Pleomorphomonas sp. T1.2MG-36: one gene and its partner. The main gene of each other region encodes a partner of the protein of the gene in region 2 in a complex. Links are inferred from orthologs where the notes say so. Each region holds a gene or a part of one and is shown on either strand. Other genes may lie near its edges.

Region 1 (3,481 bases), on a different replicon or contig from region 2:
AGCAGCACCCTGATCGAGTAATTGGTGGCTTGGGTAAGGCGCATGACACCATCTGATTAAAGAGCTGACACTAAAAGTCAAGATTAATCGTTCAGTTCCAGCATGCGCCTTTGAAGCTGCCGACATAATTCGTGCTATTGCTGATCAGCTTTTCCAAATGGCCTTTCAGGCAACAATATCGACGAATTGTTTATGCCTGACCCCTTCCGTCCGGAAATCGCCGACCTCCGGACGGGCCTGTCGGACAGCCCTCAGGCGAACTGGCCGTGGCAGTGCTTGAACTTCTTGCCCGAGCCGCAGGGACACGGCTCGTTGCGGCCGACATGCCCCCAGGTCGAGGGATCGTTGGTATCGCGGACAACCGGCGTTGCGGCGAAAGCCGATGCCGCACCGATCGGTTCCTCGTCGAGGCCGGTCGCGGGATCGGCATGGTGGGCCGACAGCGCCCGATCGTCGAAGGCCGGCGTCTCGGGCGGCGCCTGGCGCACTTCGACGCGGCAGAGGTTCGCCGTCACCTGCTTACGCAGGTCGTTGAGCAGCGTCTCGAACAGCGAGAATGCCTCGGTCTTGTACTCGTTGAGCGGATCGCGCTGGGCATAGCCGCGGAAGCCGACCACCGAACGCAGGTGGTCGAGATGGGCAAGATGCTCGCGCCAAAGGTTGTCCAGCGTCTGCAGCAGGATGGCCTTTTCGACCCGGCGCATCAGCTCGGGACCGACGCGCTCCTCGCGGCCTGCGAAGTCGGCGTCGGCCGCGGCGATGAGGCGTTCCTCGATCTCCTGGTCGGCGATGCCCTCTTCCTTGGCCCAGTCGGCGATGGGGGCCTCGATGTTCAAGGTCTCGATCACCGCGTCATGCAGCCCCTTGACGTCCCACTGCTCGGCATAGGCGTTCTCGGGAATATGCTGCGCCACCAAAGCGGAAATCACCTCGCGCCGCATGTCGGCGACGGTGTCGGCGACGCTCTCTTCCGTCATCAGCTCGATGCGCTGCTCGAAGATCACCTTGCGCTGATCGTTCATGACGTTGTCGAACTTGAGAAGATTCTTGCGGATGTCGAAGTTGCGCGCCTCGACCTTCTGCTGCGCCTTCTCGAGGGCCTTGTTGATCCACGGATGGATGATGGCCTCGCCGTCCTTCAGGCCGAGCTTCTGCAGCATGCCGTCCATGCGGTCGGAGCCGAAGATGCGCATCAGGTCGTCCTGAAGCGACAGGTAGAAGCGCGACTGGCCGGGGTCGCCCTGGCGGCCGGAACGGCCGCGCAGCTGATTGTCGATGCGGCGGCTTTCGTGGCGCTCGGTGCCGAGCACGAACAGACCGCCGGCGGCCAGCGCCTTGTCCTTGAGACGGACGACGTCTTCGCGGATCTTCGCCTCTCGGGCGTCGCGCTCCGGTCCCGGCGGCACGTCGGCAAGCTTGCGGGCGATCAACATGTCGGCGTTGCCGCCGAGCTGGATGTCGGTACCGCGACCGGCCATGTTGGTGGCGATCGTCACGGCGCCCGGCAGGCCGGCCTGCGAGATGATGTAGGCTTCCTGCTCGTGGTAGCGGGCGTTGAGCACCTGGAACACCGGCTTGTCGCCGTCCATCAGCACGTCCGGATCGCTCTGCTGGAAGCCGCGCTTCTGAAGGAGCTCGGCGAGCTGCTCGGACTTCTCGATGGAGGTGGTGCCGACCAGGATGGGCTGGCCCTTTTCCTTGCAGGCACGAATGGTCTCGACGATGGCGGCGTATTTTTCCTCGACGGTCCGGTAGACCTCGTCATGGTCGTCGATGCGGGAGATCGGCCGGTGCGTCGGAACCTCCACGACTTCGAGGCCGTAGATGTCGGCGAACTCGTCCGCTTCCGTCGAGGCCGTGCCGGTCATGCCGGCCAGCTTCGCGTACATGCGGAAGTAATTCTGGAAGGTGATCGAGGCAAGCGTCTGGTTCTCCGGCTGGATGCGCACGTGCTCCTTGGCCTCCAGCGCCTGGTGCAGGCCGTCCGAATAGCGGCGGCCCGGCATCATGCGGCCGGTGAACTCGTCGATGATGACCACCTCGTTGTCCTTGACGATGTAGTCGCGATCGCGCTGGAACAGCTTGTGCGCCCGGAGGGCCTGGTTGAGGTGATGGACGACCGAGACGTTCTCGACGTCATAGAGAGAACCGCCCTTGAGAAGGCCGGCCGCGCGCAGGCGCTCTTCCATCCGCTCGGTGCCGATCTCGGAGAAGATGGCCGTGCGCTGCTTCTCGTCGACCTCGAAGTCCTCGTCGGCGATGCCGGGAATGAAGGTGTCGATGGTGTTGTAGAATTCGGAACGGTCTTCGAGCGGGCCGGAAATGATCAGCGGCGTGCGCGCCTCGTCGATCAGGATCGAGTCCACCTCGTCGACGATGGCGTAGTGGTGGCCGCGCTGGACCATCTGCGCCTTCTCGTACTTCATGTTGTCGCGCAGGTAGTCGAAGCCGAGCTCGTTGTTGGTGCCGTAGGTGATATCGCAGGCATAGGCCTCGCGACGCTCGTCGTCGGAAAGGCCGTGAACGATGACGCCGACCGAAAGGCCGAGGAAGCGATAGACGCGCCCCATCCACTCGGCGTCGCGGCGGGCGAGATAGTCGTTGACGGTGACGACGTGAACGCCCTTGGCCGGCAGCGCGTTGAGATAGACGGCGAGCGTCGCCACCAGGGTCTTGCCTTCGCCGGTCTTCATCTCGGCGATGTCGCCGTCGTTGAGCACCATGCCGCCGATCAGCTGCACGTCGAAGTGGCGCTGACCGAGGGCGCGCTTGGCCGCCTCGCGCACCACCGCGAAGGCGGGGACCAGGAGCGTGTCGAGCTCGGCTCCTGCGGCGAGCTTCTCGCGGAATTCAACGGTCTTGCCGGCGAGCGCCTCGTCGGAAAGCGCCTCCATCTCCTTCTCGAGCGCGCCGATCGCCTGCACGGCGGGGCGGTAGGAGCGAATGCGACGATCGTTCGCCGAACCGAAAATCTTGCGTGCTAATCCGCCGAGGCCGACCATGGCAGCCCATCCCTTCGATCAAAATTCAATGTACAGACGTTGGAAGGGGGAATGGCGGCGCCAGGAGTTTGGTTCCGGGCCGACCGTTCGCCCGACCTGCCGAGCCACGCTCCATCTATGGCGGGGTCGGAGATATGTCAACGCTGGCCCCATACCGATGGCAGAAATCGGCGCTTCTCGCGGCCGTTCGAACCACCCGCTTTCTGACTTTTTTGCCACCGCCCCTTCGAGTTTCCGAACGGTTGTTTTTTGCCTCTGTCGTCACGGAGAATTTGCCGCCGCGCGCCGAGCGCGCTATAGGGGCTGCCATTACGGTGCCGGCTCGATATCCGGGCGCGGACCGAAGACAGGATCGTCCCGATGAACTTTGCTCCCGCCGCCGGCGCTCGCGGTCGCCTCGGTCTTCTCGCCGCCCTCATTGCGCTGCCGCTTTCCGTGCTGCCCGCCTCGGCAGAAGACGTGGTGGCCCGTGTCAACGG
Region 2 (3,087 bases):
GGCCAACCTTCTCCAGGATCTCCTCGGCGAACTTCGGGCCGATGCCATGGATATACTGCAGCGCGATCAGGGCGCGCTTGGCGGTGGGAATATTGACGCCAGCGATACGGGCCACTTCACTTCACTCCTGTCGTCGCGACCCTTTTGGATCGCTCCCTCCCCCGATCGAGCCGTGGAGGTCGGTGTCTTGACGGCGGCCCCTTGAGGTGGCGCCGGCCGGGTTAACTTATCGCGAGAACCAAAACGCACCATGAGACATGGCAAGCGCCTACGGGCCATCGCACGAAGAACCCGTGGATAGGTGGCGGTTCATAGCCGGAACCGGCCTCTCCGTCAACCTTTCGGACACGGGTTTGTCGCCGAAATCGCCGCCGGAAAGCCCGGTCGGCGACCGATCGCCCGGCTGTGGAACGCTGGTTCCTCGCCGGGCGTCCGTCTCACTCGAGGGCGGCGCGAATCGCGCCGGCAACCTCTTCAATGGGCGCCATGCCATCGACCGGCTTCAACAGGCCGCTCTTGGCATAGAAGGGCGTCAGTGCCGCCGTGAGCGCCCGGAACTCCTCGAGGCGTTTGCGGAACACCTCGGGGTTGTCGTCCTTGCGCACCGGCTGGCCGGCCGCCTTGGCCTCCTCGGCCCGGCGAACGATTCGGTCGACGAGCTTCTCGGCGTCGACCTTGAACTCGATGACCGCGTCGAGCTTGAGCTTCTTGTCGGCGAGCAGCTTGTCGAGCGCCTCGGCCTGGGCCACGGTGCGCGGAAAGCCGTCCAGCACGAAGCCGTTCTTGGCGTCGGGCTCTTCGATGCGGTCGGAGACGATGCCGATGACGATCTCGTCGGACACCAGCTGACCGGCATCCATGACGGCCTTCGCCTTCTTGCCGATCTCGGTGCCGGCGGCGACGGCAGCGCGCAGCATGTCACCCGTCGACAGCTGCACGATACCGTATCGGTCCACCAGCTTCTGCGCTTGCGTACCCTTGCCGGCGCCCGGCGGCCCGAGAAGAATCAGCCTCATCTACGCTTCCCCCGAAGTTTGCTCTTCTTGATCAGCCCCTCGTACTGATGGGCGAGGAGGTGTCCCTGGATCTGGGACACGGTATCCATGGTGACCGAGACGACGATCAGCAGCGACGTGCCGCCGAAGTAGAACGGAACACCGGTGGTGGAGATCAGGAACTCAGGCAGCAGGCAGACGACGACGAGATAGATGGCACCGAGGACGTTGATGCGGGTCAGGACATAGTCGATGTAGGAGGCGGTGCGCTCGCCCGGCCGGATGCCGGGGATGAAGCCGCCCTGCTTCTTGAGGTTCTCGGCCGTGTCGGTCGGGTTGAACACGATGGCCGTGTAGAAGAAGGCGAAGAAGACGATCATTGCCGCGTAGGACAGCATGTAGAGCGGCTGCCCGTGCGCCATCAGCGTGCCGATGGTCTGCAGCCAGCCGCCGGCGGCACCGGTGCCGGCGAAGCCGGTGATGGTGCCCGGAATCAGCAGGATCGACGAGGCGAAGATCGGCGGGATGACGCCGGAGGTGTTGAGCTTCAGCGGCAGGTGGCTCGATTCGCCCTGGAACATCTTGTTGCCGACCTGGCGCTTCGGATACTGGATCAGCAACCGGCGCTGCGCGCGCTCGAAGAAGACGATGCCACCGATGACGACCACGGCCAGCACCAGCACGGCCAGGATGATCGGTGTCGCCAGGGCGCCCTGACGGCCCAGTTCCAGCATGCCGACGAGGGCGTGCGGCAGGTTGGCGATGATGCCGGCGAAGATGATCAGCGACGTGCCCTGGCCGATGCCGCGGGAGGTGATCTGCTCGCCGAGCCACAGAAGGAACATCGTGCCGCCCATCAGCGACAGCACGGTGGAAATGACGAAGGTCGGGCCGGGGTGGAGAACGATCGAGCCCTGCCCCTGCAGACCGACGGCGATGCCGTAGGACTGCACGGCGGCCAGCAGCACCGTGAGGTAACGGGTGTACTGGTTGATCTTCTTGCGGCCGGACTCGCCTTCCTTCTTGATCGCTTCCAGCGACGGAATGACCGAGGTCAGCAGCTGGATGATGATCGAGGCGGAAATGTAGGGCATGATGCCCAGGGCGAAGATCGCCATGCGGCCGACGGCGCCGCCGGAGAACATGTTGAACAGGCCAAGAATGCCCTGGCTCTGCTGCTTGAAGGCATCGGCCAGCGCCTGAAGGTTGATGCCCGGCAGCGGGATGTAGGTGCCGAGGCGATACACCAGAAGTGCGCCAAGGGTGAACCAAATCCGCTTCTTGAGCTCTTCCGCCTTGGCGAGCGCGCCGAAATTCAGATTTGCAGCGAGTTGTTCTGCCGCAGAGGCCATGTCTCACTCCGCCCGAATGGGATCCCGGATGCGCGCCTCCTCATCGCACGGGATGAGGTTGCTCCGCCTTGTCATTGGGGCCCTGGCGCTGTCGAAACCCGAAACGCCGTCTCCCTTGCCCGGATGGCCGTCGAGGACGTCTCGACAACCGGCTCCAGTCCGTCCGCTATATAGACCCGAGTCGCGAACGAAATAAGCCCCCGGACGACACCGACCCCACGCGAGACGAAAACGTTCGCGTGAAAACGGCGCCTGCCGGGGGCTTACGCATCACTCCTTGGCGGCGGCGGCCGGAACGACCACCTTGCCACCAGCGGCCTCGATCGCCGCGACCGCAGATGCCGAAGCACCGGCGACCTGGAAGGTCAGGGCCGTCTTGATCTCGCCACCCAGCACGCGGACGCCATCGAGCGGACGGCGCAGCAGGCCGGCCGCCACAAGCGCCTCGGCAGTGACCGGGGCCTTGGCGTCGAGCTTCTTGGCATCGACGGCAGCCTGAACCTTCGTCAGGCTGATCTCGTTGAGATCGAGCGCGAAGATGTTCTTGAAGCCACGCTTCGGCAGGCGGCGATGCAGCGGCATCTGGCCGCCTTCGAAACCGGCGATGGCAACGCCCGACCGCGAGGTCTGGCCCTTGACGCCGCGACCGGCGGTCTTGCCTTTGCCAGAGCCGATACCGCGACCGACGCGCATGCGCGGCTTGTTCGCGCCTTCGTTATCCTTGAGCTCGTTGAGCTTCA

Evidence for each region. The genes of interacting proteins can lie anywhere in the genome.
Region 1: the proteins of secY (region 2) and secA are in contact, whole or in part, in a crystal structure (PDB 3DIN), measured with the Thermotoga maritima proteins. The link is inferred for Pleomorphomonas sp. T1.2MG-36 from one-to-one orthologs. Residues at the interface, in WP_004081795.1 of Thermotoga maritima: Glu108, Gly109, Glu110, Glu111, Ala236, Glu237, Arg238, Arg239, Ile240, Thr241, Ile242, Gln243, Tyr244, Ala245, Arg246, Arg247, Val248, Thr249, Gly250, Arg251, Arg252, Val253, Tyr254, Gly256, Ala257, Ser258, Thr259, Tyr260, Leu261, Pro262; in WP_004082002.1 of Thermotoga maritima: Glu261, Ala262, Arg263, Lys300, Ala301, Arg302, Thr303, Ile304, Ile305, Leu323, Tyr324, Asp325, Pro326, Val329, Ser330, Tyr333, Ile336, Lys340, Phe345, Val349, Glu363, Phe364, Tyr374, Ser375, Gly376, Gly377, Glu393, Ile395, Thr482, Ser483.

The regions. Positions count from the first base shown.
Region 1 is NZ_CATNLY010000034.1:7,865-11,345, forward strand. The notes cover bases 52-3,308. They hold secA (preprotein translocase subunit SecA), read right to left. Parts: upstream 3,003-3,308; coding sequence 252-3,002; downstream 52-251. Also shown: iron-responsive transcriptional regulator RirA, read right to left, coding at 1-44; QQZ18_RS15830 (peptidylprolyl isomerase), read left to right, coding at 3,363-3,481. UniProt on the Escherichia coli protein: Required for protein export, interacts with the SecYEG preprotein conducting channel.
Region 2 is NZ_CATNLY010000012.1:354,571-357,657, forward strand. The notes cover bases 181-3,043. They hold secY (preprotein translocase subunit SecY), read right to left. Parts: upstream 2,348-3,043; coding sequence 1,013-2,347; downstream 181-1,012. Other genes in these bases: QQZ18_RS08495 (adenylate kinase), read right to left, coding at 438-1,016; rplO (50S ribosomal protein L15), read right to left, coding at 2,618-3,043. Also shown: rpsM (30S ribosomal protein S13), read right to left, coding at 1-115; more of rplO, read right to left, coding at 3,044-3,087. UniProt on the Escherichia coli protein: The central subunit of the protein translocation channel SecYEG. Consists of two halves formed by TMs 1-5 and 6-10.